DNA from 2 places in the Janthinobacterium longum genome. Region 2 is predicted to be linked to the other one. Evidence: predicted binding sites of a transcription regulator. Region 2 holds the regulator's gene; the other holds the start of a gene.
What was found. The regulator LexA, encoded in region 2, represses DNA repair genes until DNA is damaged. The targets are predictions, from matches to a motif close to ACTGTATNNNNATACAGT.
Positions count from the first base shown of each region.

Region 1 (14,987 bases), on a different contig from region 2:
CAGGTCTTCGTTGGTGCCCTTCATGCGCACCACCAGCGGTACGTTCAGCGAAACGGCTTTGACCGCAGCGATAACGCCTTCGGCGATCACGTCGCAACGCATGATGCCGCCGAAAATATTCACCAGGATGGCTTTCAGGCCCGGGTTTTTCAGCATGATCTTGAACGCTTCGGTGACTTTTTCTGCCGTGGCGCCGCCGCCGACGTCGAGGAAGTTGGCTGGCTCGCCGCCGAACAGTTTGATGGTGTCCATGGTGGCCATGGCCAGGCCGGCGCCGTTCACCAGGCAGCCGATATTGCCGTCGAGCGAGATGTAGGCCAGGTCGAATTTCGACGCTTCGATTTCAGCTGGATCTTCTTCGTCCAGGTCGCGCAGGGCAATGATTTCCGGATGACGGAACAGGGCGTTCGGGTCGAAGTTGAACTTGGCGTCCAGGGCGATAACCTTGCCGCTGCCGGTAACGATCAGCGGGTTGATCTCGGCCAGCGAGCAGTCGGTTTCCCAGTAGGCTTTGTACAGGCCTTGCAGGTTGACGCGGGCGTCGGCGATGGAACCGGCAGGCACGCCGATTTTGGTCGCGATGTCGTCTGCCTGGGCATCGGTCAGGCCAACGCTAGGCTCGATGGTGACGTGGTGGATTTTTTCAGGGTGGCTCTCGGCCACTTCTTCGATGTCCATGCCGCCTTCGGACGAGGCCATCAGGACAATCTTCTGGGTCACGCGGTCGGTGACCAGCGAAACGTACAGTTCCTGTTTGATGTCGGCGCCTTCTTCCACCAGCAGGCGGTTGACTTTCTGGCCTTCGGCGCTAGTCTGGTGCGTGATCAGCTGCATGCCCATGATCTGGTCAGCATATTCCTTGACCTGCTCGATCGATTTTGCCACTTTCACGCCGCCGCCCTTGCCGCGGCCACCTGCGTGGATCTGCGCCTTGACAACCCATACCGGGCCGCCCAGGGTTTCCGCAGCCTTGACGGCTTCGTCGACGGACATGCACGCGATGCCGCGTGGTACCGTCACTCCGAATTGCCGGAGGATTTCTTTGGCTTGATACTCATGGATTTTCATGCTGGCTTCCCTTCTGATACTGATTTGTAAAAATACGGTTAGTGGTGCAAAAAAACAGGAAAAACTGCGCCGGAATCACGCTTTGGCTACCCAGCGCGGGTAATACTGTGCAACTGCCCCGCCGTCAGTGCGCAGGGCGTGGCATTTGTCGAGTTGAAACGGCTTTTCATGCGGCAAATCAGCATTCGCACCGTCACGGGTCGACCAGACATCGCCGGCAAATGCCTGAACCGCCGCAGTCGGCAAGACTTGCGCCAGTTCGGTCAAATGAGTACAGCCAGCGATTCCCGCCAGGCGCTGTTTCAAGTCGCGGCGGAAATTCTTCAATAGATTCAGACCGATCAGTTCCCGGTAAGCGGGGCCGATGGTATCGCAAAAACCGGGATAGGGTACAAAATCGGAGGCAGCTTCGGCCTCGACGATGGTCAGTTCGCTATCGACAGTAATGCGTAAATGGAGGTCATGCAGGGGGGTGCCGGCGGCACGGGGGCCAGAAGCCAGGGTCGCGTCGAACGATTTGATGTCGGTGATGCGCGCGTCGATATCCCACAGGCCGTCGTCGCGCAGATACGCTTGGACGTCGATAACGCGGGAGTGCCGTAAGGCGCGCCGGGATACGGGAGTTGACAGGGGCATGGACCGATGCCGCTTGCGCGGCTTAATTTAGTAAGCAGCCATGTGCATAAAGCACGCCGTTCGCAGCTTCTACGAACAGCAACCGCACCTGCGGCGCCGCAAAAACCCTAAAAGTGTAGCACATTGCGCGCCGGTTGCGACGCAACATAATTTTCCGTGCTTAGTTAAAAACATTTCAAATTATAAATACAAACAACGATTTCCATAACATCATTCAATTTCTGAATGATGGCTATCATAAAAATCACGGTTCGTGCCAGCGCCCACCGGACTCAGGCTTCGGCGTCAGTCGGCCACGCCCAGTGCCTGCATAATCGGCAGCACGGTGACGCGGAAGCGTTCCGCTTGCACAGCCAGTTCGGCCAGGTTGTCTTCTTCCGTTGTCAGCACCGTGCCATTGCGCACCACGGTTTGCTGCAGTGCGCGCATGGCCTGCCAGGCAAATGCTGCGCAGGCGTCGCTGTCCTGATGACCTTCCAGTCGGGCCAGCAGGAACAACTGTTGCAAATGCAACACACCGACACCACCGCCTGTCACCGGACTGGCCAGCGCGGCCAGGTCGGTGCGACCCCGCGCCTTTTCCAGCAGATGCCGGTTCAGCCTGCCCGAGGCCGGCCGCGCCAGCGCGATTGCGGCGTCATCCTGTACCGGCGAAATACAGGCTTTATGCGCCAGCACCAGCAGCATCTGCAGCAAGTTGCCCAGTTCCGCGATACCAGAGGGCAAACGCTGTTGCAGTTCGCCTATCGTATGAGGCTGGTAATCGGCGAGCAGTTCCAGCAGCGGGCCATAGACGGCCTGGTCCATGTCGGCCTCACCCAGGGCGCCGGTGACCTTCATGGCGATCTGGTCGACCGGCGCCACCAGCAAGATGCGCACGGCGCGCAGTGCGACAGCCTGCTCATGGGCGGTCAGCTTGCGGCTGCCCTTGACCCAGTAATCCTGGCGGAACTGGCGGTTGACCAGGAAGTCGGTGGTGTTCTCGCGGAAAGTGGCGTCCGGAATCTGCGCCAGGAAAGCCAGGTGTTCGGGCGACAGGTTGAGGGGTGCAACATGATCGGGGTAGGCGGCCGAACCGGCAAACTCGAGCTTGACGGCGGCCAGCACCGGCTTGAGCGCCGAAAACGACACCGGCTGCCAGTAATGATTGAAGTATTCGTGCGACAGGTAATTCGGGTCCTGCTCGCCGATCTGCTGCAGGCGCACGGCGATGGTGGGATTGGCTTGCAGGTAGCGCGGGCGGGTCTCCATCATGCGGTTGACGAAGGACAGCGCGCTGCTCACGCGCGTCAGGGAATCCTGCCCCGGCGCACTCATCACGCGGCTGTGCTGCTCCATCAGGTCGCGGATCGGCGCCATCGCCGCCCAGCCCGCCTGCGTGTTGTAGCTGATATACAGCACGCCGCCCGGTTTGAGCTTGCGCGCCAGGAAAGCGGCGATATGCGCCTGGTTTTCCGGCGAGATCCAGCTCCAGATGCCGTGCAGGGCGATAAAATCAAAGTCAGGCAGGTCGCTCCGGGCGCAAAAATCCTGGAACGATTGTTCCGACAGCACAGCGCCATTGCCAGACACTTCAGCCAGTTCCTGCGCAAAGGCGGTGTGGGACGGATTGAAATCGGTGCCATGCCAGCGTACGCCCGACGCCGCGGCATGGATGTTGACGCTCATGCCCTGGCCAAACCCGAGTTCGCATGCGGTGCTGATCCTGGGCGGCTGTATTCCCCAGCTCAGCAGCAGCAACTGCGTACGCAAGGGGTTCAATTCAGTGTAATAGCCATAGGTGTATGCGGTTTCGGCCGTGTAGCCGGCATGCCAGTTGCTCATCAGGTGTCCCGTATTCCATGGTAGAGAATGCCGGCGTGCCCCATGCGCCACCGTCTGTGGGCAGAATAACTGATCCTTGCCTGCAAGTTAACAATTATTGATCGTCGTCGGGCTCGAGCCCCTTGATTGCCACCTGCACGGCGCGCTGCGAAAAGCCGCGCTGCATCAGGAAACGCATCTGCTTGTTGCGCTGTTCGGCGTCCACCGCGACAGTGCCGAACTTGCGGCGCCACACCTCGCAGGCACGTTCGGTTTCGCCTTCGGCCAGGCCGGCCTTGAGTTCCTGCAGCGCCTCGCCCTGTATGCCGTGACTTTGCAACTCGGCCATGATGCGGCTGTTGCCGAAGCGGGCCGAGCGGCGGTGAATCAGCGATTCGGAAAAGCGCTCCTGCGACAGCCAGTTGGCTTGTTCCAGGCTGTCGAGCAAGGCTTCCACATCGTCGTCTTCCTGCGCATGGCGCTGCAGCTTGCGGCGCAATTCCATACGGCTGTGTTCGCGCATCGACAGAAAGCGCAAGGCCCTGCCCTTCAGGCTTAATTGCACTCTGGCCATATCCTCACCTTGTTTCTGATTGAACTGTTACTGCGATGCAAACACAATCGCCGCCCGGCGCAACAGCGCGGGACGGCGATCATGGTCCTACCTTGCGGCAAGCCGCTTTACTCTTTACCAGGCCACTTTATTCAGCAGCTTTGGCTTCCGCAGCCTTGGCAGCCTTCTCGGCGGCTTTATCGGCTTTTTCAGGCTTTTCGCCTGCCAGCGGTGGCAGTTCGCGCACGCCCAGCGAAGCGCGTACCTTGTTTTCGATTTCACGCGCCAGCGCCGGGCGCTCTTGCAGGAAAGCGCGGGCGTTGTCCTTGCCCTGGCCGATGCGTTCGCCGTTGTAGCTGTACCACGAACCGGATTTCTCGACGATTTTCGCGTCCGAACCGAGGTCCAGGATCTCGCCTTCGCGCGAGGTGCCTGCGCCGTACAGGATGTCGAAGTGCGCTTCCTTGAACGGTGGCGCGATCTTGTTCTTGACGACCTTGACCTTGGTTTCGTTGCCGATCACTTCGTCACCCGACTTGATCGAGCCGGTGCGGCGGATATCAAGGCGCACGGAAGCGTAGAATTTCAGCGCATTGCCGCCGGTGGTGGTTTCCGGGCTACCGAACATCACGCCGATCTTCATGCGGATCTGGTTGATGAAGATGACCAGGGTATTGGTGCGGTTGATCGAGCCGGTCAGCTTGCGCAGCGCCTGCGACATCAAACGCGCTTGCAGGCCTGGCAGCGAATCGCCCATGTCGCCTTCGATCTCGGCGCGTGGCGTCAGGGCCGCCACCGAGTCGATCACCACCAGGTCGACGCTGCCCGAACGCACGAGGGCGTCGCAGATTTCCAGCGCCTGTTCGCCCGTGTCCGGTTGCGAGATCAGCAGTTCATGCAGGTTCACGCCCAGCTTCTGTGCGTAGCCGACGTCAAGCGCGTGCTCGGCATCGATAAAGGCGCAAGTGCCGCCCAGTTTTTGCATTTCGGCGATGGTTTGCAGCGTCAGCGTGGTTTTACCCGACGATTCAGGACCGTAGATTTCCACCACGCGGCCGCGCGGCAAGCCGCCCACGCCCAGCGCGATATCGAGGCCGAGCGAACCGGTCGACACGACTTGCACTTCTTCGATCGGTGCGCTGGCATCCATGCGCATGACCGAACCTTTGCCAAACTGCTTCTCGATCTGCGCCAGCGCGGCGGCCAGCGCCTTGGCTTTTTCCGATGCGGGTACTACAGCTCTTTTATCGTCCATTTTGTTCTTTCAGCCCGAACTGGCGCGTGGGTAAATAGGGTTAATGCATCAAATTCATCACAGACACTACTGTATAAAAAAACAGTGCTTAATGCAAGCGGAACGTGCATTTGAATTGAAACAGATCATTACAAGACGGGTTTTTCATAAATATTCGCCACCTTGCGCAAAATGAAACACAATACACACTTCTGATGTCGCAAGCTTAGGAATCTGCCATGCGTATTTTACTTGCCGAAGATGACAGCGTGCTGGCCGACGGGCTGACCCGTTCGCTGCGCCAGTCTGGCTATGCCATCGACTGCGTCAAGAATGGCCAGGAAGCCGATACAGCCCTGTCCACCCAGGAATTCGACCTGCTGATACTCGACCTGGGCCTGCCCAAACTGAGCGGCCTGGAAGTACTGCGGCGCCTGCGCGCGCGTGCCTCGCTGCTGCCGGTGCTGATCCTGACGGCCGCCGATTCCATCGAGCAACGCGTCAACGGTCTCGATCTCGGTGCCGATGATTATATGGCCAAGCCCTTCGCCTTGTCCGAACTGGAGGCAAGAGTGCGCGCCCTGACCCGCCGCGGCGCCGGTGGCGGCGCCACTGTCATCAGGCATGGTCCGCTCAGCTATGACCAAGTCGGGCGCAGCGCGTATCTCAACGAGCAGATGATTGACCTGTCCGCGCGCGAACTGGGCCTGCTGGAAATCCTGCTGGGCCGCACCGGCCGGCTGGTGTCGAAAGAACAGCTGGTCGACCACCTGTGCGAATGGGGAGAGGAAGTGTCGAACAACGCCATCGAGGTGTATGTCCACCGCCTGCGCAAGAAGATCGAGGTGGGCGGCGTGCGCATCGCCACCGTGCGCGGCCTGGGTTACTGCCTGGAAAAATACACGGAAGCGCGCGTGCCGCTGGACGCTGGCAAGTGAAGTCCGGTACAGCGCCAGCCGAAGAGCTGGCCGAAGACGACTGGTACGAGCCGCCCACCAGCGAGCAAGATGAAACCATCCAGCATTCGCTGTTCGGCGAAATCCTCGACTGGATGCTGGCGCCGCTGCTGCTGCTGTGGCCGATGAGCATCGCCATCACCTACCTGGTGGCCAAGGGCATCGCCAACCAGCCCTTCGACCATGCGCTGGAAGACAGCGTCACCATGCTGGTGCAGCAAGCCAAGCAAACCGATCTCGTGCAAACCCATGGTGCGCAAACCGGCGGCAAGTTGCCCGGCCGCACAGGAGACAAAGCGCGCGAGGCGCTGCGCGGCGACGATGCCGACGCCGTGTACTACCTGCTGCTCGACCAGCAGGGCCGCTACCTGGCCGGCGACCGTGACTTGCCGCCGCCGCAGGATGCCGAACGCTACCGTAGCGGCACGGTACTGTTTCGCAATGACGCCGTGCATGGCACGCCGGTGCGCGTGGCGTTTTCGTATATCGACACGCCCGACGGCGACGATGGCGAGCGTGCGCTGGTGCAAGTGGCCGAAACCCTGGAAAAACGGGCTCAGCTGGCCAACGAAATCATCAAGGGCGTGATTTTGCCGCAATTCATTATTTTGCCCATCATCCTGGCGCTGGTCTGGTTTGCGCTGTCGCGTGGCTTGTCGCCGCTGGCGCAACTGCAGGAACGCATACGGGCCCGTCCGCCCGACGACCTGTCGCCTATCGATTCAAGCCAGGTACCCGAAGAAATCACGCCGCTGGTCGGTTCGCTCAACGACATGCTGTCACGCCTGTCGCTGTCGATCGAGATGCAGAAGCGCTTTATCGCCGACGCCGCGCACCAGATGAAAACGCCGCTGGCCGGCATGCGCATGCAGTCCGAGCTGGCCTTGCGACAGACCGACCAGGACGAGATCCACCGCTCCTTGCAGCAACTGGCAAAAAGCTCGGAAGCGGCTACGCGCCTGGTGAACCAGCTGCTGGCCCTGGCGCGCGCGGAAAACCAGCCGCAGGCGGGCACGGCTTTCGCACCGCTGGAACTGAGCGAGCTGGCGCGCACCGTGGTGCAGGACTGGGTGCAAGCCTCGTTTGCCCAGCAGATCGACCTGGGCTTCGAACAGGCAACAGAGCCGGTGATGATTTCCGGCAATCCCATGATGCTGCGCGAACTGCTGGGCAACCTGATCGACAACGCACTGCGCTATACACCGGCGGGCGGCAGCGTGACGGTGCGCGTACGCAGCACGGCCGAGCAGGCGATCCTGGAAGTGGAAGATACCGGACCCGGCATTCCCCAGGCAGAACGCAGCCACGTGTTCGAACGCTTTTATCGCATTCTTGGCAGCAATGTCGACGGCAGCGGCCTGGGTCTGGCCATCGTGCGCGAAATTGCCCAGCAACATGGCGCCGAAGTCGACATTTTTCACAATCCGCGCGCACACACGCCTAAGTTGCCAGGCACCCTGCTGCGCCTGACGTTTGCGCTGCTGCCGCCGGAACCACCGCTCGAGGACGAGATTACCTATGGATAAGGCCAAGCCAGCGCCCAGCCCCAGCCTGCTGGCGCGCCGCGCCGCACACTGGCAAGCCACGCAACGATTGACGGCGGTGCTGCTGCTGGTATGGCTGCTGACAGGATTTCTGACCGTGTTTTACGCGCGTGAACTGCTGCATTTGCACCTGTTCGGCTGGCCACTGCCGTTTTACATGGCGGCCCAGGGTGCATCTTTGGTGTATCTGGCCATCATCGGCTGCTATGCCTGGCGCATGCGCCGGCTGGACCAGCAATGCCAGGCCGGGACATTGCCATGAGCGCGCCACGCAGCCTGTTCAAGCGTCTGGCGCGCTATTACCTGCTGTTTGCGGCCGGCTTTGCCGCTTTTTTGCTGGCCTTGACGGTACTGGAACAGGAGGGCATGTCGCGCGTATGGATAGGCTATCTGTTCATGTTCGCCACCATCACCCTGTACGCCACCATCGGCGTCATCAGCCGCACCTCGAACGTCACCGAATACTATGTGGCCGGGCGGCGCGTGCCGGCCCTGTTCAACGGCATGGCCACCGCCGCCGACTGGATCTCGGCGGCCAGCTTCATCAGCCTGGCCGGCGGACTGTACCTGAACGGTTTCGATGGCCTGGCCTTCATCATGGGCTGGACCGGCGGCTATTGCCTGGTGTCGCTGCTGATCGCGCCCTATCTGCGCAAATTCGGCCAGTACACGATTCCCGATTTCCTGGCGGCGCGCTATGCGGGCGGGCCTGCTGGCCGTGGCGCGCCGGTGCGCGTGCTGGCCGTGGCCGCCACGATCGTGGTGTCGTTTATCTATGTAGTAGCGCAGATTTACGCGGTCGGCCTGATCGCCTCGCGCTTTACAGGCGTCGATTTTTCGGTCGGCATTTTCCTCGGCCTGGCCAGCATCCTGGTGTGCTCTTTCCTGGGCGGCATGCGCGCCATTACCTGGACGCAAGTGGCGCAATACATCATCATCGTGGTCGCCTTCCTGATTCCCGCCATGTGGCTGTCAGTCAAGCATGCCGACAATCCGGTGCCGCAGATCGCCTATGGCAAGGTGCTGACGCAGCTGAGCGCGCGCGAGCAGGTGCTGGGCCAGGATCCGAAAGAGCAGGAAGTGCGCGACATCTACGCCCAGCGCGCGCACAACTACCAGGCCGACCTGGACGGCTTGCCGGCCTCGTGGGAGGCGGGCCGGCTGGCGGCCCAGCGCCAGCTCGATATCCTGCGCAAGCGCAACGCTTCGCTGTTCGATATCCGCAGCGCCGAGCGCACCCTGATCGCCTATCCGAAAAGCCCGGAAGAAGCGCGCAGCGCGTGGCAGTCGGCGCTGGCCCTGAATTTGAAACGGGCCGAACCGATCACGCCGCATGCCCAGCCGTTTCCCGCGCCCGACCGCGCGCAATCCGATATCAAACGCAACAATTTCCTGGCCCTGGTGTTCTGCATGATGCTGGGTACGGCTGCCCTGCCGCATATCCTGATGCGCTCGTACACCACGCCGTCGGTGCATGAAACCCGGGTCTCGGTATTCTGGACCCTGTTCTTTATCCTGCTCATTTACCTGACCATTCCGGCGCTGGCGGTGCTGGTCAAATACGATATCTACTCGGCCCTGGTCGGCACCCAATATGCGCACTTGCCGACGTGGGTGTCGTACTGGGCCAATGTCGACAAGCTCAGCCCATTGATCAGCATCGTCGACGTCAATCGCGACGGCGTGGTGCAGCTGGCCGAGATCGCCATCGACGCCGATGTGCTGGTGCTGGCCACGCCCGAGATTGCCGGCCTGCCGTATGTAATTTCGGGCTTGGTGGCGGCCGGCGGCCTGGCTGCCGCCCTGTCGACGGCAGACGGCTTGCTGCTGGCCATTTCCAACGGCCTGTCGCACGACATCTATTACAAGGTAGTCGACCCGACCGCCTCGACGCAAAAGCGCGTGACGATTTCCAAACTGCTGCTGCTGGCGGTGGCCTTTATCGCCGCCTATGCGGCCTCGCAAAAGCCGGCCGACATCCTGTCGCTGGTGGGCATCGCCTTTTCGCTGGCCGCCTCGACCCTGTTTCCGGCACTGGTGCTGGGCGTGTTCTGGAAACGCGCCAACCACCATGGCGCCGTGGCCGGCATGCTGGCCGGCTTTGGCGTGTGCCTGTACTACATGTTGCAGGCCAGCCCGTTGCTGGGCGGCGGACCAAGCGGCCAGTGGTTCCATATCGCGCCGATCGCCGCCGGCATCTTTGGCATGCCGGCCGGCCTGGCGACGGCCATCCTGGTCAGCCTGCTGACACCGGCACCCAACAAACGCAGCAGCGGGATGGTCGACCATATACGGGCACCGGAATAAGCGCGTCAAACAGAAGGCCGCGGCTGGGCGCCGCCGAGAAATTGCTGCAGCGGAGCATAGGCAAGCCGGCTGCACAATAAAGGCGGCTAGAGTAGAAAGAAATTTATCTTAATGATAATATGTTTCCCTGCGATAATTATTGAAAAGGGAAACATGTTCTACAAGAATGTACGCTGTGCGCTGCTGGCCTGCGTGGTCCTGGCGTGGACGCCGCTACAGGCCCGGCAAACCACCGACGCGCCAGTCGACATGGCCGCACAGGCCGCTCGGATTCCCGTCGAACACTTTTTTGAAAACCAGTCTTTCAGCGGCGCAACCCTGTCGCCGGATGGCCGTCGCCTGGCCATGCGGGTGGCGCCGCCAGGCCAGCGCGTGCGCCTGGCTGTGCTGGACCTGGCCAGCATGCAAGTCAAGGTGGTGGCCTACTTCAGCGATGCCGATGTCGATACCTTCCGCTGGGTCAACGACCAGCGCCTGGTGTTCGACCTCGAAGACCGGCAACTGGCGCAGGGCGCACAGCGCTACGGCTCTGGCTTGTACGCCGTCAATGCCGATGGCAGCAATTACCGGCAACTGGTGACGCGCAACCATATGCTGCAAAACAAGCGAGCCTTGCTGATGCTGCCGTGGAACACCTTTTTATTGTCGAGCATTGGCGACCAGCAATCGGACGACGTCTATGTCACGCAACCTGATTTCAGCCAGCCGGGCAATATCGTCGATGAACCTTTGCTGCGCCTCAATACCAGCACCGGCACCTACAAGACCGTGACCCAGCCGGCAGGCACGCGCAACTGGCTGTTCGACAAGGCAGGCGAGCTGCGCATCGTGCAGGTACGCAGCAATGGCCAGGATAGCATCCTGTATCGCGACGCAGCGACAGCGCCATGGCAAACCCTGGCCACGTTCAGTTCCTATGGCGGCGGCAAGAATGTCTTCCAGCCGGCGTTTTTCGCACCCGACGGCACGCTGTACGTGCATGCGCTGCGCGGCGGCGACAAGCTGGCCCTGTACCGCTACGACCTGGCCGGCAAGCGCATCGGCGACACGCCCCTGGCCGCCTCGCCCGATTTTGACGTGCACGCGGAAATGCTGGGCACCGAAGGTCGCCTGCTGGGCCTGCGCTATGAAGCCGATACGCAAACCACGCAGTGGCTCGATGAAAAAATGCAGGCGATACAAAAGCAGGTCAACGCCCTGCTGCCGATGACGGTCAACAGCCTGTCCACCGGTTGGCGTTCGGCCACGCCGTTCATCCTGGTGCGCAGTTTTTCCGACACCACGCCCACCATCTACCGCCTGTTCAACAGCGAAACGGGCAGCTTGAGCGTGCTGGGCGGAGCCCACCCCACCATCCTGCCATCGCAAATGGCCAACAAGGACTTGCGCCATTACAAGGCGCGCGATGGCCTCGACATTCCCGCCTGGCTGACCATCCCCAGGGGACCAGCGAAAATGCGGCCGATGGTGGTGCTGGTGCACGGCGGGCCGTGGGTGCGCAATACCTGGGACTGGAATGCCGAAAGCCAGTTCCTCGCCTCGCGCGGCTATGTAGTGCTGGAGCCGGAATTTCGCGGCAGCACGGGCTACGGCCAGCAGCATTTCAAGGCCGGCTGGAAACAATGGGGCCTGAAGATGCAGGATGATATCGCCGACGGCACGCGCTGGGCGATCGAGCAGGGCATCGCCGATCCGCAACGCATCTGCATCGCCGGCGCCAGCTATGGCGGCTATGCGGCACTGATGGGCCTGATCAACGATCCGGACTTGTACCGCTGCGGCATCGACATGGCCGGCGTGACCGACATCGACCTGCTGCGCGACGGCAGCTGGGGCGGCTACTCGGACATTTCCCAGGACTACCGCAAGTACGGCATGCCCTTGCTGGTGGGCGATCCCGTCAAGGATGCTGCCCAGTTCAAGGCCACCTCGCCGCTGCAGCAGGCCGCGCGCATCCGCCAGCCGCTGCTGCTGGCCTACGGCAGCGCCGACCAGCGCGTGCCGCTGCCGCATGGCCGCAAGTTTTATGACGCCGTCAGGAAAACCAATGCACAGGTGGAATGGGTCGAATACGCTACCGAAGGCCATGGCTGGGCCCTGCCCGTCAACCGCTTCGACTACTGGCGCCGCGTAGAGGCATTTTTGCAGCGTAATATCGGCACAGCTGCGGCCAAAGGAACGACACCATGACCTTGCTTTCCTTGTTGCGCACCACCATCGCGGCTCTCTGCGTATTCGCCCTTCCTGCTGTTGCGCAGGAAGGACCCAAGCCGCCGCCGCTGGCCGATTTCTTTGCCAACCCCGAGTTCAGCGGCGCCCTGCTGTCGCCCGATGCGCGCCACCTGGCCGTGCGCGTGCTGGGGCCGAACCAGCGCGAGCGGCTGGCCGTGGTCACGCTGGCGGACAACAGCATTAAGATCGTTGCGCAATTTGACGATGTCGATGTGGGCGAGATCGAATGGGTCAATCCGCAGCGCCTGGTGTATGCCACGCGCGACCGCCAGAGCGCGCCGGGCGAGCTGCGCTATGCGCCTGGCCTGTACGCCGTCAACCGCGACGGCAGCGATTTTCGCCAGCTGGCCGAACGCGGCTTCGCACCCAATCTGTCGACCTCGGTCTACAAGCCCCTGCCCTGGCACACTTACCTGACAGGCCAGCGCGGTGCGCAAAATTCCAGCGTCATCCATGTGCGCAGCACCGTCTACACGGCCACGGGCGAGGTCGACTATATCGCCTTGCTGCGCCTCGATACGCTGACGGGCCGCAGCACGCCCGTGACGCCGCCGGGCAAGGTGCGCCGCTGGCTGCTGGACCAGGACGGCGAACCGCGCATCGCCGTCAGCAGGGAACGCAATGTGGAGACCATCCAGTATCTCGAACCGGCCAGCGGTGCCTGGCGCCAGTTGGCGCAATTCAATACCAATCTGAAGGGCAATGACGCGTTTACTGCGCTGGCCTTCGGCCCCGACGGCACCCTGTTTGTCAGCGCGCGATTGAAAGGCGACACACTGAACCTGCACGCCTATGACCTGGCCGCCAACCGCATCGATCCCGAACCCGTGGTGGCGCTGCCCGGCTATGATTTCAGCGGCAGTTTGCTGGTGGGCAAGGGCAAACTGCTGGGTGTGCGCTACCTGGCAGACAAAACCACTACCCGCTGGTTCGACCCGGCCATGGCGGCCACCCAGGCCGGCATCGACAGCGCGCTGCCGCACACCGTCAACATTATTTCAGTGGCGAAAGACGCCGCCGCGCCCTATCTGGTGGTGAGCTCGTATGCGGATGTTCAGCCGACCAGCTACGCCATTCTCAACAGCGCCACCGGACAGCTGACGCCAGTCGGTGCGGCCATGCCACGCATCAAGCCCGACCAGATGAGCAAGCAGCAACTTGTGCATTACCAGGCGCGCGATGGCCTGACGATACCGGCCTGGCTGACCGTGCCGAAACACGGCAGCGGCAAGAAGCTGCCGATGGTGGTGCTGGTGCATGGTGGGCCGTATGTGCGCGGCAGTTCCTGGCAGTGGGACGGCGAAGTGCAGTTTCTGGCCTCGCGCGGCTACGCCGTGCTGGAACCGGAATTTCGCGGCAGCACGGGCTTCGGCAGCAAACATTTCCGCGCCGGCTGGAAGCAATGGGGCCTGAAAATGCAGGACGATATCGCCGATGGCGCGCGCTGGGCGATTGCGCAGGGTGTGGCAGATGGCCAACGCATCTGCATCGCCGGCGGCAGCTACGGCGGCTACGCCACCCTGATGGGCCTGGTCAACGATCCCGAGCTCTACCGCTGCGGCATCAACTATGTCGGCGTGACCGATATCGGCCTGATGTACACGGGCCACTGGAGCTTTGCCTCGGACCTGAGCGACGACTGGAAACAGTACGCCATGCCCGAGCTGATCGGCGACCCGGTGAAGGACGCCGCCCAGTTCAAGGCGACTTCGCCGATCGCCCAGGCAGCGCGCATCAAGCAGCCGCTGCTGCTGGCCTACGGCGCACAGGACCGGCGCGTGCCGCTGTACCACGGCAAGCAGTTCTACGCGGCCGTGAAAGAACATAACCGCGATGTCGAGTGGATGGTGTACGAAGAGGAAGGCCACGGCTGGTCGCTGCCGAAGAACCGCGTCGATTTCTGGAGCCGGGCCGAACGCTTCCTCGACCGGCATATCGGAAAAGACAGCCCGGCCGCCAAAAAGGAGTAGGCTGGAGGGCCGAACCACTTGCGAGGAAATACCATGCCATCTGGAAAAATTCTTGTTGCGCAAGGTGGCGGCCCCACTGCCGTCATCAACCAGTCGCTGGTGGGCGTGGTGCTGGAATCGCGGCGCTTCCAGCACGTCACGCGCGTGTATGGCGCCCTGCACGGCGTGCGCGGCATTCTCAACGAGGACTTTATCGACCTGACGCAGGAAACCAGCCACAACCTGGAACTGGTGGCGGCCACGCCCTCGTCGGCGCTCGGTTCCACGCGCGACAAGCCCGACATCGCCTACTGCCAGCAAATCTTCGAGGTGCTGCGCGCACACGAGATCGAACACTTCTTTTATATCGGCGGCAATGACTCGTCCGATACCGTGCGCATCGTCAGCGAAGAGGCGCACAAGGCCGGCTATCCGCTGCGCTGCATCCATATTCCGAAAACCATCGACAATGACCTGGTCGGCAGCGACCATACGCCGGGCTTTCCGTCGGCCGCGCGTTTCGTGGCGCAGGCGTTTGCCGGCGCCAACCTCGACAACGCCGCCCTGCCCGGCGTGTATGTGGGGGTAGTGATGGGGCGCCACGCGGGCTTTCTGACAGCTGCCTCGGCGCTGGGCAAGAAGTTTCCCGACGATGGCCCGCACCTGATTTACGTGCCGGAGCGCACCTTTGTGCTGGAGCAGTTC
Region 1 is NZ_JBNYXQ010000004.1:29,501-44,487, reverse strand. It holds gene sucC (ADP-forming succinate--CoA ligase subunit beta) at 1-1,068, opposite strand, end outside; gene ACQ4WM_RS12930 (DUF2889 domain-containing protein) at 1,144-1,704, opposite strand; gene ACQ4WM_RS12925 (methyltransferase regulatory domain-containing protein) at 1,990-3,528, opposite strand; gene recX (recombination regulator RecX) at 3,623-4,081, opposite strand; gene recA (recombinase RecA) at 4,209-5,315, opposite strand; gene ACQ4WM_RS12910 (response regulator) at 5,534-6,232, shown strand; gene ACQ4WM_RS12905 (sensor histidine kinase N-terminal domain-containing protein) at 6,229-7,776, shown strand; gene ACQ4WM_RS12900 (DUF4212 domain-containing protein) at 7,769-8,056, shown strand; gene ACQ4WM_RS12895 (sodium:solute symporter family protein) at 8,053-10,101, shown strand; gene ACQ4WM_RS12890 (alpha/beta hydrolase family protein) at 10,255-12,291, shown strand; gene ACQ4WM_RS12885 (alpha/beta hydrolase family protein) at 12,288-14,303, shown strand; gene ACQ4WM_RS12880 (6-phosphofructokinase) at 14,337-14,987, shown strand, end outside.
Region 1: the regulator LexA is predicted to act here: its motif matches at 5,384-5,401, upstream of recA (recombinase RecA).

Region 2 (14,987 bases):
GCAACAAGCTGGCCGGGCAGGTGGCGCAAAGCCGTCCTGCGCGCGCGGCGCAGGCCAAACAAAGCACGGCCGGCAAGATAGGCGCCACCAAGGTCGAAGAAAAGCCGACCGCGGTGAGCGAAGCGCAAGACAAGCTGAAACTGTCGAAAGCCGAGCCGGCAGCCAAGGCGGCCGGCAAGAGTGCTGTGGCCAGCGAGGAAGAAAAGATTGCCAAGGCCAGGCAGGTGGACGAAGCGGCCTCGCGCGTCAAAGAGCTGGAAAAGAACGTCAGCGACCTGGAAAAGCTGATGGCCGTGAAGAACAAGGCCATGGCCGACAAGAGCGCACCGTCACCGGCCAAGCCTGACGAGGTCGCCGCCAGCGCGCCGGCAACGCAGCCGATTGCGCCGCAGCCACCGGTGCCCAAGGCCAAGCCGGTACCGCTGGTCAAGAAGCCGCAGCAGGAGCCGAGCTTCACCGACCAGATCAACGATCACCTGGGCGCCATCGGCATCGGCCTGGCCGCCCTGTTGGCGGCCGTCGCCGCGCTGGTGATCGCGCGTCGCAAGAAAGACACGCCGCCGGCGCACGAGTACATCGCGCCCGTGCTGCCACCGGATGAACCGTCGCTTGCCGACACCGGGACCGGGACCGATGCCGAGCCGCCGCATGATCTTGCGCCGGAAGACCAGCAGTCTGAAGCGAGCAATCATCTGTTCGGGACCGGTACCGGCGCCGCTGCGGCCGGTGTGGCGGCGGTGGTGGCCAGCACGGCGCTGGCCTCGAATGAAGTCGATCCGGTGGCCGAAGCCGATGTGTATATCGCCTATGGCCGCGATGGTCAGGCGGAAGATATTCTCAAGGAAGCCCTGCGCGCCAACCCCGAGCGCCATGCGGCGCGCCTGAAGCTGCTGGAAATTTATTCGGCACGCAAGGACGTGGCCGCCTTTGAAGACCAAGCCAGCGAACTGTACAGCCAGACCCGTGGCCACGGCGACGAGTGGCCGCTGGCGGCCGCCATGGGCGCCGCGCTCGACCCGACCAATCCGCTGTACGGTGACGCCGATGTCGATGCGGTGGTCAGCCTGAGCAAGCCGCTCGAAGCACCGTTGCACGACCAGAGCGCGGACTTGCCGCTCAATCAAAGCGCCTTCGATATCGATTTGCCGCCGGCCGAGCCCGCGCTGGCAACCGCTGCTGCTCCTGCTGCCGTGCCTGCGCGCGACGAGCGCCATCCGCTCGACTTCGATCTTGACAGCCTTGACTTTGAACCGGTCTCGACCAGTGACCCGATCGTCATGCCCGCATCTTCCACCTTGCCGGCCAATGCATCGGCCAGCAAGGTGGAGGGCAAGGATGCGGACCAGTACGACGCCAGCATGGATTTCGGCCTGGACCTGGAGCCGCCAGGCGGCCCCGCCAATGGCCTGGGCCCTGGCCTGACGCCGCTGCCCGATCCATTGAAAAATATTGACCTCGATGATTTTGACATGGAGACACCCGCAACACCAGCGACGCCCGTGACGCCGCCGACCCCGGCAGTGCCCGCAGAAACGCCGCCGGCGCCGCAGGAATTTGACCTCACCGGCATCGACCTGGACCTGAACGAGGGCAAGGCGGCGGCCAGTGTCGGCGTGGACGACCCGCTGTCGGCCATCCATATGGAAATGGACACCAAGCTGGACCTGGCGATCGCCTACCAGGAGATTGGCGACAAGGAAGGCGCGCGCGAGCTGATCGATGAAGTGATCAAGGGCGGCAGCGCCGAGCAGGTAGCCAAGGCGAATACCATGAAGGCATTGCTGAGTTAATCATGCACGCCGGTATAATGCGGCGATGCAAAATACTAACGAAGCAACGCCATTGAAGCGCATTGTCCTGGGCCTGCAGTATGACGGGCTGGCCTGGCATGGCTACCAGAAGCAGGAAAGCGGCCTGACGGTGCAGGACCAGCTGGAAAATGCGCTGGAGAAGTTTGCCCGCGTGCGCCTGGCCACCACCTGCGCCGGCCGCACTGATACCGGCGTGCATGCGCTCGAGCAGGTCGTCCATTTCGATACCGTCCTGGACCGCGACATCCATTCCTGGGTGCGCGGCGTGAATGCCTTCCTGCCATCCTCGATCGCGGTGCGCTGGGCCAGGCAATTGCCTGGCGACCCCACCGTCAATGATTTCTTTCACGCCCGCTTCAGCGCGCGCGCGCGTACCTATCACTATGTGCTGTACAACAATCCGACCCGTTCGCCGCTGGTGGAAGGGCGCGCCGGCTTCTTTTTCCGTCCGCTGGACGTCGAACTGATGCGCCAGGCGGTGGCTCCACTGATAGGCTGGCACGACTTCACGGCGTTTCGCGCCGCCCAGTGCCAGGCCAAGTCGCCTGTCAAACTGATGCATGACATCCAGATCGAACGGCGCGGCGATATGGTCATCTTTACCATCACCGCGAATGCCTTCCTGCACCATATGGTGCGCAACCTGGTTGGCTCGCTGGTGTATATCGGCAGCGGTCGTGAACAACCCGAGTGGCTGGCGTATCTGCTGCAAAGCAAAGACCGCCATGCGGCCGCGCCGACCTTCATGCCCGATGGCCTGTATCTGGCGAAAATCGATTACGACCCGCAATGGGGCTTGCCGCAGGACGCCAGCAGCGCCTTGCCCTGGTTTTGATTTAAAAGGATTACCCCATGCCACGCACCCGTATCAAGATCTGCGGCCTGACCCGCGTCGAAGACGTCCAGGCCGTGGTTGCCGCCGGCGCCGATGCGATCGGCTTCGTGTTTTATCCGAAAAGCCCGCGCCATGTCACGCCGCAACAGGCGGCCGGCCTGATCGCCGCCATGCCGCCATATGTGGCCAGCGTGGGCCTGTTCGTTAATGCCAGCGTGGAAGAAGTGCAGGCGGTCGCGGCGCTGGCGCCTTTGTCGCTGCTGCAATTCCACGGCGACGAGACGCCGGCACACAGCGCCGCCATCGCCGCCGCCGTCAATACGCCGTTCGTACAGGTTTTCCGCGTCAAGCCCGACACAAGCGTGGAAGATTTGCTAGAATACGAACAGCGCTATCGCGCCGCCAGTCCCTTGTTTTCCGGCCTTTTGCTCGATACCTATGTGGACGCCTACGGCGGTGCAGGAAAGGTGTTTGATTGGTCCCTTATTCCAGAAGAACTCGCGCCTCGGGTCGTTTTGAGTGGTGGCTTGAGCGTACACAACGCGACTGACGCAGTGGTGCGCGTGCGCCCTTACGCGGTCGACATCAGCAGTGGTGTCGAAGCGTCCAAGGGCATCAAGGACGCGTCCATAGTCCGCGCGTTTATCGCCGCGGTGCAGGACGCCGATGCCATCATTGCCAGAGGAAATACCCCATGACCAAGCCATTCAATACCAGCGGCGCAGCGCCGCTGTTCCACGCTGCCGATTACGCTTTTCCCGACGCACGCGGCCACTTCGGCCCCTACGGCGGTGCGTTTGTTGCTGAAACGCTGACCCACGCGCTGGCCGAGCTGAAAGATGCGTATGCACGCTACAGTGCCGACCCGGAATTTCTCGAAGAGTTCCGCTACGAGCTGAAACACTTTGTCGGCCGTCCGTCGCCGATCTACCACGCCAAGCGCTGGTCCGAGATGGCCGGCGGCGCGCAGATCTATTTCAAGCGCGAAGACCTGAACCATACGGGCGCACACAAGATCAACAACGTGATCGGCCAGGCCCTGCTGGCCAGGCGCATGGGCAAGCCACGCATCATCGCCGAAACGGGCGCCGGCCAGCACGGCGTGGCCACCGCCACCATCTGCGCCCGCTTCGGCCTTGAATGCGTGGTGTACATGGGCAGCGAAGACGTCAAGCGCCAGGCGCAGAACGTCTATCGCATGAAGTTGCTGGGCGCTACCGTGGTGCCGGTCGAGTCCGGTTCGAAGACCTTGAAAGATGCGCTCAACGAAGCGATGCGCGACTGGGTCACCAATATCGAAAACACGTTTTATATTATCGGCACCGTCGCCGGCCCGCACCCGTATCCGATGATGGTGCGCGACTTCCAGTCCGTGATCGGCGAAGAGTGCCTGGTGCAAATGCCGGAAATGACGGGCCGCCAGCCCGACTACGTGCTGGCCTGCATCGGCGGCGGCTCGAACGCCATGGGCATTTTCTACCCTTATGTCGACCAGAAGGATGTGCAGCTGATCGGCGTGGAAGCGGCCGGCGAAGGCCTGGAAACAGGCAAGCACTCGGCCTCGCTGACGGCAGGCTTTCCCGGCGTGCTGCATGGCAACCGCACCTATCTGCTGCAGGATGCTAACGGCCAGATTATCGAAACGCATTCGGTGTCTGCCGGCCTCGACTATCCTGGCGTGGGGCCTGAGCATTCCTGGTTGAAAGACTCGGGCCGCGCGCAATACGTCTCGATCACCGACGACGAAGCGCTGCAGGCCTTCCACGATTGCTGCCATATCGAAGGCATCATTCCGGCGCTGGAATCGTCGCACGCGCTGGCCTACGCGGCCAAGCTGGCGGCAACCTTGCCAAAAGAGAAAAGCGTACTGGTCAACCTGTCGGGCCGTGGCGACAAGGACATGCATACGGTGGCCGAGCGCATGGGGTTGAATTTCAGCTGATCATTACAGCTGTTGACAACCGGGGTCAGACCCGCCGGAACTCGGCGTCCCCGTCTGACCCCAGCCTTCAATTTCCCTTAGAAAAGAGATACTCCATGTCCCGTATCGGCGCAACCTTTGCCTCCTTAAAAGCCCACAACAAGACCGCCCTGGTCACCTTTATCACCGCCGGCGACCCCGGCCCTGACGCCACCGTGCCGCTGATGCACGCACTGGTCGCCGGCGGCGCCGACATCCTGGAACTCGGTGTCCCGTTTTCCGATCCGATGGCCGAAGGCCCCGTGATCCAGCGTGCCTGCGAGCGCGCGCTGGCATTCAATGTGGGCATCCACGATGTGTTCGAGTATGTGCGCCAGTTCCGTCTCACCAACCAACACACGCCGGTGGTGCTGATGGGCTACGCCAACCCGATCGAGCGCATCGGCATCACCGACTTTATTGCCACCTCAAAAGAGGCGGGCGCCGATGGTGCCATCGTCGTCGATTATCCGCCGGAAGAGTGCGAAGACTTTGCCGCCGCGATGCGTGCCGGTGGCCTGGATCTGATTTTCCTGCTGGCGCCAACCTCGACCGAGGAGCGCATCGCGCAAGTGGCCAAGGTCGGTGGCGGCTTCAGCTATTACGTGTCGCTCAAGGGCGTGACCGGTGCCGGCAATATCGATACTGCACAAGTGGCCGAACGCCTGGCCGCCATCCGCCAGCACGTGAAACTGCCGATCGGCGTCGGTTTCGGCATCCGCGACGCCGCCACTGCGCGCGCCGTGGCGGAAGTGGCCGATGCCGTAGTGATCGGCAGCCGCATTATCCAGGAAATAGAAAATGCCCCGCAAGGTGGCGAAGCGGAAGCCGTACGCAGCTTTACGGCCGGTATTCGCGCCGCGCTCGATGCCTGACAATATTATCTCCAAAGCAATGCGTTAATATGGCAAAGTTCGACAGCCCGGCGATAAACGGCTACACTTCGGCCACCGAATTGGCTGATATTGTGCAATAGATAAAACAGGGCCGCCGCAAGACGCGGCTGTCCCATCATCGTTCGCCGGGGGCGTCCACCGACGCACCGACACGACATTCTTGCCCGACAAGGGTACCAGGAGAAAAATATGAGTTGGTTGGAAAAACTGCTGCCACCGCGCATACAGCGCTCTGATGCTGCCGCGCGCAAGACCATGCCGGAAGGCCTGTGGGTCAAATGTCCGTCGTGCGAAGCCGTGCTGTACCGCACTGACCTGGAATCGAACCTGCATGTCTGCCCGAAATGTGACCATCACATGCGCATCCGCGCGCGTGAGCGCCTCGACAGCCTGCTTGACGCCGGCGGCCGCTATGAAATCGGCCAGGAAATCCTGCCGGTCGACACGCTGAAGTTCAAGGACAGCAAGAAATACCCGGACCGCCTGAAGTCCGCCATGGAAGCGACCGGCGAGACCGACGCCATGGTCGTCATGGGCGGCGCCATCATGAGCTTGCCGGTGGTAGTGGCTTGCTTTGAATTCGAATTCATGGGCGGCTCGATGGGTTCGGTGGTCGGCGAGCGCTTCGTGCGCGGCGCGCAGATCGCGCTGGAACAGAAAGTACCGTTCATTTGCATCACCGCCACCGGCGGCGCACGCATGCAGGAAGGCTTGCTGTCGCTGATGCAGATGGCAAAAACCACCGCCATGCTGACCAAGCTGGCCGAAAAGAAATTGCCCTTCATCAGCGTGCTGACCGACCCGACCATGGGCGGTGTGTCGGCTTCCTTTGCCTTCATGGGCGACGTGGTGATTGCCGAGCCAAAAGCGCTGATCGGTTTTGCCGGCCCGCGCGTGATTGAAAACACCGTGCGTGAAAAACTGCCGGAAGGCTTCCAGCGCGCCGAGTTCCTGGTGACGAAGGGCGCCGTCGACATGATCGTCGACCGCCGCAAGATGCGCGAAGAAATCGCCCATTTGCTGGCACTGTTGCAAAACCAGGCGGTGGAAGTATTAGCTTGATCTTGCACCTGAACCCTTGAACAGCCGGGGTCGGACCCTGCAGGGTCCGACCCCAGACTTTGTTTTGGGTTAATTGTCTCCCTGCCTCGCGCATTCTTTCAAGAACTCTCCCATGCAAAACCTCCCCACCACTTTGCCAGACTGGCTCGCCATGCTGGAAGCCCGGCATTCGGAAACCCAGATCAATATGGGCCTGGACCGCGTGCAGGCCGTCAAGGCGCGCCTGCAGCTTGCCTTTGCCTGCCCCGTGATCATGGTGGCCGGCACCAACGGCAAGGGTTCGACCTGCGCCATGCTGGAATCGGTGCTGTTGCGCGCCGGCTACAAAGTGGGCCTGTATATCAAGCCGCACTTTCTCGATTTTAACGAGCGTGCCCGTGTGCTGGGCGAGATGGCCAGCGACGACGAGCTGGTCGCCAGTTTCAATGCCGTCGAAGCCGTGCGCGGCGAGACCCCGCTGACCTATTTTGAATTCACCACCCTGGCCATTTTGCATTTGCTGTCGCATGCGCAACTGGACGTGGCGATCCTGGAAGTGGGCCTGGGCGGGCGCCTGGACGCCGTCAATGTGATCGACGCCGACGTGGCCATCGTTACCAGTGTCGATATCGACCATACCGACTACCTGGGCGACACGCGCGAGGCGATCGGCTTTGAAAAGGCCGGTATCTTCCGCCCCGGCAAGGCAGCCATCTGCAGCGACCCGGTGCCGCCACAATCGCTGATTGACCATGCCAACGCCATCGGGGCGGACCTGTGGCTGATGGGGCGTGACTTCAATTATTCGGGCGACAAGCAGCAGTGGAACTACGGCGGGCGCGAGCAGCGCCGCAATTCGCTGGCTTACCCGAGCCTGCGCGGCGCCAACCAGATCCTCAATGCCACCGCCGTGCTGGCCGCGCTGGAAGTGCTCAAACTTAAGTTGCCCGTCGGCGCGCAGGAAGTGCGCACCGGCCTGGTCACGGTGGAACTGCCGGGCCGTTTCCAGGTCTTGCCGGGCCGCCCCAGCGTGATCCTCGACGTGGCGCACAACCCGCACGCGGCCTCCGCGCTGAACCAGAACCTGGGCAATATGGGCTTTCACCCCTACACCTATGCCGTTTTCGGTTCCATGCAGGACAAGGATATCGATGGCGTGCTGGCAGCCATGAGTGAACATGTCGATCACTGGTGCCTGGCAGGCCTGCCCTCGCCGCGCGCGGCCACCGCTTCCGAGCTGGCGGCCAAGGTGCAGCTCATGCTGGAAGACAAGCCGGACAGTGGCGATCATACGGTGTCAGTTTTCGATGACCCGGCACAAGCTTTTGCAAATGCAATGAGCCGGGCCGGTGAGAATGATAGAATTGTGGTCTTTGGTTCTTTCCTCACCGTCGCCGGCGTGATGAAGGCCAGGAAATCCTCACTTCACTGAAACGCACTCGACTGAAAATGACGCATGGGCTTGTTCTCGAAACTGTTTAAAAACAAGCAAGAATCCTCTGGCGAAGACAGCGGCTTTTATGTTCCTGGCGAAGCACAGTCGCCGACTCGCAAGCGTGCCGCCAACACCTCCGGTGGTGGTGGCCGCCGTGCTGGCCGCGATGTGCCCGATCCGGCCTTGCCGGAAAAGAAACGTGCACGTCGCCGCCTGATCGGCGCCATCGCGCTGGCGCTGGGCGTGGCCGTCGGCTTGCCGATGCTGCTCGATTCGGAACCAAAGGCGCCCGTCAACGATATCGCCATCGAGATTCCGTCGAAGGACAAAGTAGCCGCCACACCTGCACCGGCTCCGGTGCAGGCGGTGCCGGCGCAGGGCGCGGCCAACAATGGCCTGGACCAGTCGGAAGAAATCGTCGATACCCCATTGCCGGCCAAATCAAAGCCCGTGCCGATGCCAACCCCGGTACCTGCCACCGTGGTGGCCACCGCCGAACCGGCGAAGCCGGCGTATGTCGAGCCGAAGCCGATTAAGGTCGAACCGAAAGTCGAGCCCAAGGTCGAGCCCAAGCACGAAACAAAACCGGAGCCCAGGGTCGAACCCAAGCGGGAGGTCAAGCCTGAACCCAAGCCCGAGCCGAAACATGACGTCAAGCCTGAGCCGAAGCCCGAACCGAAACCGGTCAAGGTGGAAAAATCGAATGACGATGCGGCGCGCGCGCTGGCCATCCTGGAAGGCAAGCCTGCCGTCAAGGCCGAGGCCAAGCCTGTTGCCAAGGCCGAGGAAAAACCGGCCGAGGCCGATTCTGGCCGCTTCGTGGTGCAGGTGGCCGCGCTGGCGACGCAGGAAAAGGTTGATGAATTGCAGGCGAAATTGCGCGACGCTGGCATCAGTTCCTATACGCAAAAAGTGTCCAGTGGCGGTGGCCAGCGCATCCGCGTGCGCGTCGGGCCATTCGGCAGCCGCGACGAGGCAGAAAAAACCCGTGCCAAGCTGCAAAAGCTGGGCTTGGGTGGCAGCCTGGTGCCGGCGTGAGCAATGTAACCGTGGCAGGCTGACGGCGTGACGATCTTCGATTATCTGGTGTTGTTCGTGCTGGCCACGTCGGTATTGATCAGCATGATGCGTGGCCTGATCAAGGAAATCCTGTCGTTGGTGAGCTGGGTGGTGGCGTTTGTCGCCGCCAATGCCTATGGTGCGACCCTGGCGAAATTCCTGCCTGCCGTGATTCCGGGCGAGGCCGTGCGCCTGCTGCTGGCCTTCGTGCTGCTGTTTATCGGCGTGCGCATTTTGATGGGACTGCTGGGCATGACGGTCGATGCGCTGGTCAAGGTAACAGGGCTGAGCCTGGTTGATCGCCTGCTGGGCAGCCTGTTCGGCGCGGCGAGGGGCCTTGTAATTGTGCTGACCACCGTCATCTTGTGCGGCATGACCTCCATTCCGCAACAGCCTTTCTGGAAGAACGCCTTGCTCAGTCCATACGCCGAACAGGGCGCGCGCGCCATCAAGCCTTATCTGCCTGCCGCCTACGCGCAGCATGTGAAATTTTGATCTTTTTAAATCAGTAACACAGTTACAGGAGCACACCATGTGTGGCATCGTCGGCGTCGTTTCCCATCAACCTGTCAATCAATTGCTCTATGATGCCTTGTTGCTCTTGCAACATCGCGGTCAGGACGCGGCAGGGATTGCGACCAATCACAGCAGTATGTTTTCCATGCACAAGGCCAATGGCCTGGTGCGCGACGTCTTCCGTACGCGTAACATGCGTTCGCTGCAAGGCAACTCCGGCATCGGCCACTGCCGCTATCCTACCGCCGGCTCGTCGAGCGAGGAAGAAGCGCAGCCGTTCTATGTCAATGCGCCGTTCGGCATTACCCTCGCGCACAATGGCAACCTGACCAACTGGGAACAGCTCAAACAGGAGATGTTCAAGAACGACCGCCGCCACATCAATACCGATTCCGACTCGGAAGTGCTGCTCAACGTGCTTGCCCATGAAATCCACCAGGCTACCACTGGCCTGGTACTCGATCCTGAAGCCATCTTCAAGGCCGTCACCGTGCTGAACCGCCGCGTCAAGGGTGGCTATGCGGCTGTCGCCCAGATCGCCGGAGTGGGTTTGCTGGCCTTCCGTGACCCGCACGGCATCCGTCCGCTGTGCCTGGGCATCAATGAAACCGAGCAGGGCGCCGAGTACCTGATCGCCTCCGAATCGGTGGCGCTGGAAGGCATGGGCTTCCGTTTCGTGCGTGATATTGCGCCGGGCGAAGCTGTCTTCATCGATGCCGACAAGCAGTTGCACAGCCAGCAGTGCGCCGACAACGCCAGCCTCAACCCTTGCGTGTTCGAATTCGTCTACCTGGCCCGTCCCGATTCCGTCATCGACGGTGCCTCGGTCTACGCCACGCGCCTGAAAATGGGTGAGTACCTGGCCGAAAAGATCCGCCGCGAACTGCCAGAAGGCGGCATCGACGTGGTCATGCCGATTCCCGACTCCTCGCGTCCGGCCGCCATCCAGCTGGCGCTGGCGCTCAATATCGAGTACCGCGAAGGCTTTATCAAGAACCGCTATATCGGCCGTACCTTCATCATGCCGGGCCAGGCGGCGCGCAAGAAATCCGTGCGCCAGAAGCTCAACGCGATTCCGTCCGAATTCAAGGATAAAGTCGTGCTGCTGGTCGATGACTCCATCGTGCGCGGCACCACCAGCCGCGAGATCGTGCAGATGGCGCGCGAAGCGGGCGCCAAAAAGGTGATTTTCGCCTCGGCCGCGCCACCGGTGATCTACCCGAATGTGTACGGCATCGACATGCCGACGCGCGACGAACTGATCGCCTACGGCCGCACCACCGAAGAAGTGTGCCGCGAAATCACGGCCGATTACCTGGTCTACCAGGATATCGACGACCTGAAGCAGGCGATTGCCGACGTCAACCCGGCCCTGACCAGCTTCGAAGCGTCGTGCTTCGACGGCGTCTACGTGACCGGCGACGTATCGCAGGACTACCTGGACCGCCTGGAATATGCGCGCCATAATCCCAAGGCGGCAGCGCCCGAAGATACGCCGCGTTCCCAGCTGAACCTGAACCTGGCGACCACCGAAGCATAAGTAACCAGCCCGGCCTGCGCCGGGCTTTTTTTCTCCGCGATCATGAACGATAAAAAAACCTACGGCTTTACCACCACCATCCTGCATAACGACCGCCGCAAGGGCATCGAACACGGCTCGCTGCACAAGCCCATGCATACCTCGGTGGCGTTTGGCTACAGCGACGCGCGCCAGTTGGCGTCGGTGTTCCAGGGCAAGGAGCCGGGCTTTCGCTATGGCCGACAGGGCAATCCGACTGTCTCCGCGCTGGAAGACAAGGTCAACCAGATGGAAGACGGCGTGGCGACCTTGTGCTTTGCTACCGGCATGGGCGCCATCGGCGCCGTGGTGCAGTCACTGCTGCGTGCGGGCGACCATGTTGTGTCGTCGGCCTTTTTGTTCGGCAATACCAACAGCCTGTGGCAGACGGTGACGAACCAGGGCATCGCCGTGTCGTTTGTCGACGCCACCGATGTCGCCAACGTGGCCGCCGCCATCACGCCGCAAACGCGCATTGTGTTCGTTGAAACCATCGCCAATCCGCGCACCCAGATCGCCGACCTGGCAAAGATCGGTGCGCTGTGCCGCGACAAAGGCATCCTGTATATCGTCGACAACACCATGACCACGCCTTATCTGTTCCGCCCGAAATCGGTCGGTGCAGGCTTGGTGGTCAATGCGTTGACCAAGTCGATCGGCGGCCACGGCAATGCCCTGGGCGGCAGCCTGACCGATACGGGCGTGTTCGACTGGACGCAGTACCCGAATATTTTCGAGAACTATAAAAAGGCAGCGCCGAAACAGTGGGGCATAGCCCAGATCCGCGCCAAGGCCCTGCGCGACTTCGGCGCCTCGCTGGGACCGGAAGCGGCGCACCATATCGCTGTCGGCGCCGAAACCATGGCCTTGCGCATGGACCGCACCTGTTCGAACGCGCTGGCGCTGGCCACCATGCTGCAGGCCGATCCACGCGTGGCAGCCGTGCATTATCCGGGCCTGGCTTCGCACCCGCAGCATGCGCTGGCGACTGAGCTGTTTCGCAGCTATGGTTCGCTGTTCAGCTTTGAATTGAAAGACGGTATCGACTGCTTCGATTACCTCAACCGTTTGAAGGTAGCGATTCCGGCGAGCAATCTGGGTGACACACGCACCCTGGTCATCCCGGTAGCGCATACCATCTTCTACGAGATGGGTGCCGAGCGCCGCGCCAGCATGGGCATCGCAGAATCGCTGATCCGCGTTTCGGTCGGCATCGAAGACGAAGCCGATCTGCTCGATGATTTCAAGAGCGCGCTGGAAGAGTAATCTCTCCGGCAATAAAAAGGGCCGTAACAGCGATGCTGTTGCGGCCCTTTGTTTTTCTTGTTAAATGGTAATGCCACCGTGCCTTCAGAAACCGTAGCGAGCAACGGATGCCCGAGAGTGGGCTGCGCAGCAGGTTTATGAGGGCGCGCTCACTCAGTGCCAGCTGCGCATCAGGCCGACCGCCAGGCCTTCGAGGACAAACTCGTCTTCGGGCGTCACGGTAATGACCTTGAAGTCGGGGTTTTCCGGCAGCAGTTCGATTAGGGTGCCGGTCTTCTTGTAGCGCTTGACGGTGACTTCATCGCCGATGCGGGCGACGACGATCTGGCCGTTCTTGGCGCTGTCGATCTTTTTCACGGCCAGCAGGTCGCCGTCCATGATGCCTGCGTCGCGCATCGACCAGCCGCGCACTTTCAGCAAAAAGTCGGGCTTGCCTGAAAACAGGGCCGGGTCGACGTTGTAGCTCGCTTCCAGGTTTTCCTGCGCCAGGATGGGCGAGCCGGCGGCCACGCGGCCGATCAGCGGCAGCGACATCAGCAGCGCGGCCGGCACTTTCGGCAGCGCCGGCTCGGCTGCAGAAGCACTCGCCGCCGCACCGATCAGGCGGATGCCGCGCGACGTGCCCGGCGAAATCTCGATGGCGCCCTTGCGGGCCAGGGCCTGCAAATGCTCTTCGGCCGCATTGGCCGATTTGAAACCCAATTCATTGGCGATTTCGGCGCGGGTCGGAGGAAAACCCGTGTTTTCAATCGCGTCCTTGATCAGGTTCAGGATTTGTTCTTGTCGTGCTGTCAGCTTGATCATGGATGGTGGGTGCATAGTAAAATGCTGTCTATATGAACAGTCTGTATTTTTGTACAGTATCGCCGACTATGCAAGCGACTTTCGGTGTTTTCCGCCGATTTCGATGGAAAAAAATCGTATGGCGCGCAAAAACGCTGTCGCAGGTGCCGTCGGGCGAGCGGCAGGGCAAGCAATGGTTGATCGGATTGCAAAAGGCGGTTATAATCTTCGGCTGACCTTCCCACACCCGTCTTGACGCCGGGGTGGGCGATTATCAATCCGACCTGAAGGAGTTTGCATGCGTCATTATGAAATAGTCTTTATCGTCCATCCGGACCAGAGCGAGCAAGTGCCCGCGATGATCGAACGCTACAAAGCCAGCGTAACCACCCGCGGCGGTTCGGTTCACCGCGTGGAAGATTGGGGCCGCCGTCAAATGGCTTACTCGATCCAGAAACTGCCTAAAGCACACTACATCTGCCTGAACATCGAATGCGACAACGAGACCCTGGTCGAGTTGGAAACAGCATTCAAATTCAATGATGCCGTGTTGCGTCACCTGACCGTTAAAATGAAGAAAGCTGAAACAGCTCCTTCGCCGATGATGAAATCGGTACAACGTGAAGATGCGGCCAAAAGCCACCGCACCGAAGCACCAGCAGCCGCTCCAGCCGCAGCAGCCTAATTGACCAGGATCGTGCGCTGAACCAGTTACAAGTTACCGCCATCATTGCCGAGCGCGAAATATTGCGCTACACCCCGGCAGGGTTGCCAATCGTGAATGCAGTATTGCAGCACAGTTCGCAGCAGATGGAAGCCGGTATTGCCCGTTTGACCGAGTTTGAACTTGCCGCGCTGGCCGCTGGCGAAATTTCAGGCCGGTTCAGCCAGGCAAGCTTGGGCGGGGTCTATCAGTTCACGGGTTTCCTGGCCAGAAAAAGCCGCAACAGCAAGAGTTTGGTGTTTCACATCATTGATTTTAGTGCAGTCACACTGACTAGCGCATTTACAGATACAGGAGCCTAGAATGGCATTCGGTAAAAAGTTCGACAAAAATAAGCTCAAGCTTAAAGAAAAACGCAAACAGCAAAATCCACTGTTCAAACGCAAGAAGTTCTGCCGCTTCACCGCAGCACACGTTGAACAAGTCGATTACAAAGACGTTGATACGCTGAAAGACTTCGTCCAGGAAAACGGCAAGATCATGCCAGCACGCCTGACCGGTACCAAAGCGCACTACCAGCGCCAGGTTGACACCGCAATCAAGCGCGCTCGCTTCCTCGCGCTGCTGCCATACACCGATCTGCACCACGCTTAATCGGTCAGATATTCCTGGAGAAGAACTATGCAAATCATTCTGTTAGAAAAAGTTGTCAACGTCGGTAACCTCGGCGAAGTCGTCAAAGTCAAAGACGGTTACGCACGTAACTTCCTGATCCCGCAACGCCTGGCCCGTCGTGCTACCGCTTCGGCGATCGCCGAATTCGAAGTCAAGCGCGCCGAACTGGAAAAAGCTGCTGCCGCCAAACTGGCCGCATCGCAAGCCCAGGGCGAAAAACTGAGCGGTCTGACCGTTCAAGTTGCTCAAAAAGCTGGTGTCGATGGCCGTCTGTTCGGTTCCGTCACCAACTTCGACATCGCCGAAGCGCTGACCAAGCAAGGTTTTGCTGTTGAAAAAGCACAAATCCGCATGCCTACCGGCCCTTTGAAAACTGTTGGCGAGCACAACGTTTCGGTTGCTCTGCACACCGACGTGGTAGTGGAAGTAGTGATCGCTGTCGTACCAGACGCAAACGCGTAAATCGTTTGCAGGCCTCGGCCTGCAGG
Region 2 is NZ_JBNYXQ010000001.1:1,129,048-1,144,034, reverse strand. It holds gene ACQ4WM_RS05200 (motility hub landmark protein FimV) at 1-1,790, shown strand, start outside; gene truA (tRNA pseudouridine(38-40) synthase TruA) at 1,816-2,646, shown strand; gene ACQ4WM_RS05190 (phosphoribosylanthranilate isomerase) at 2,664-3,344, shown strand; gene trpB (tryptophan synthase subunit beta) at 3,341-4,588, shown strand; gene trpA (tryptophan synthase subunit alpha) at 4,684-5,481, shown strand; gene accD (acetyl-CoA carboxylase, carboxyltransferase subunit beta) at 5,692-6,564, shown strand; gene folC (bifunctional tetrahydrofolate synthase/dihydrofolate synthase) at 6,677-7,975, shown strand; gene ACQ4WM_RS05165 (SPOR domain-containing protein) at 8,000-9,016, shown strand; gene ACQ4WM_RS05160 (CvpA family protein) at 9,044-9,532, shown strand; gene purF (amidophosphoribosyltransferase) at 9,570-11,093, shown strand; gene ACQ4WM_RS05150 (cystathionine gamma-synthase family protein) at 11,136-12,377, shown strand; gene lexA (transcriptional repressor LexA) at 12,531-13,181, opposite strand; gene ACQ4WM_RS05140 (hypothetical protein) at 13,214-13,396, shown strand; gene rpsF (30S ribosomal protein S6) at 13,459-13,845, shown strand; gene priB (primosomal replication protein N) at 13,863-14,186, shown strand; gene rpsR (30S ribosomal protein S18) at 14,188-14,478, shown strand; gene rplI (50S ribosomal protein L9) at 14,506-14,961, shown strand.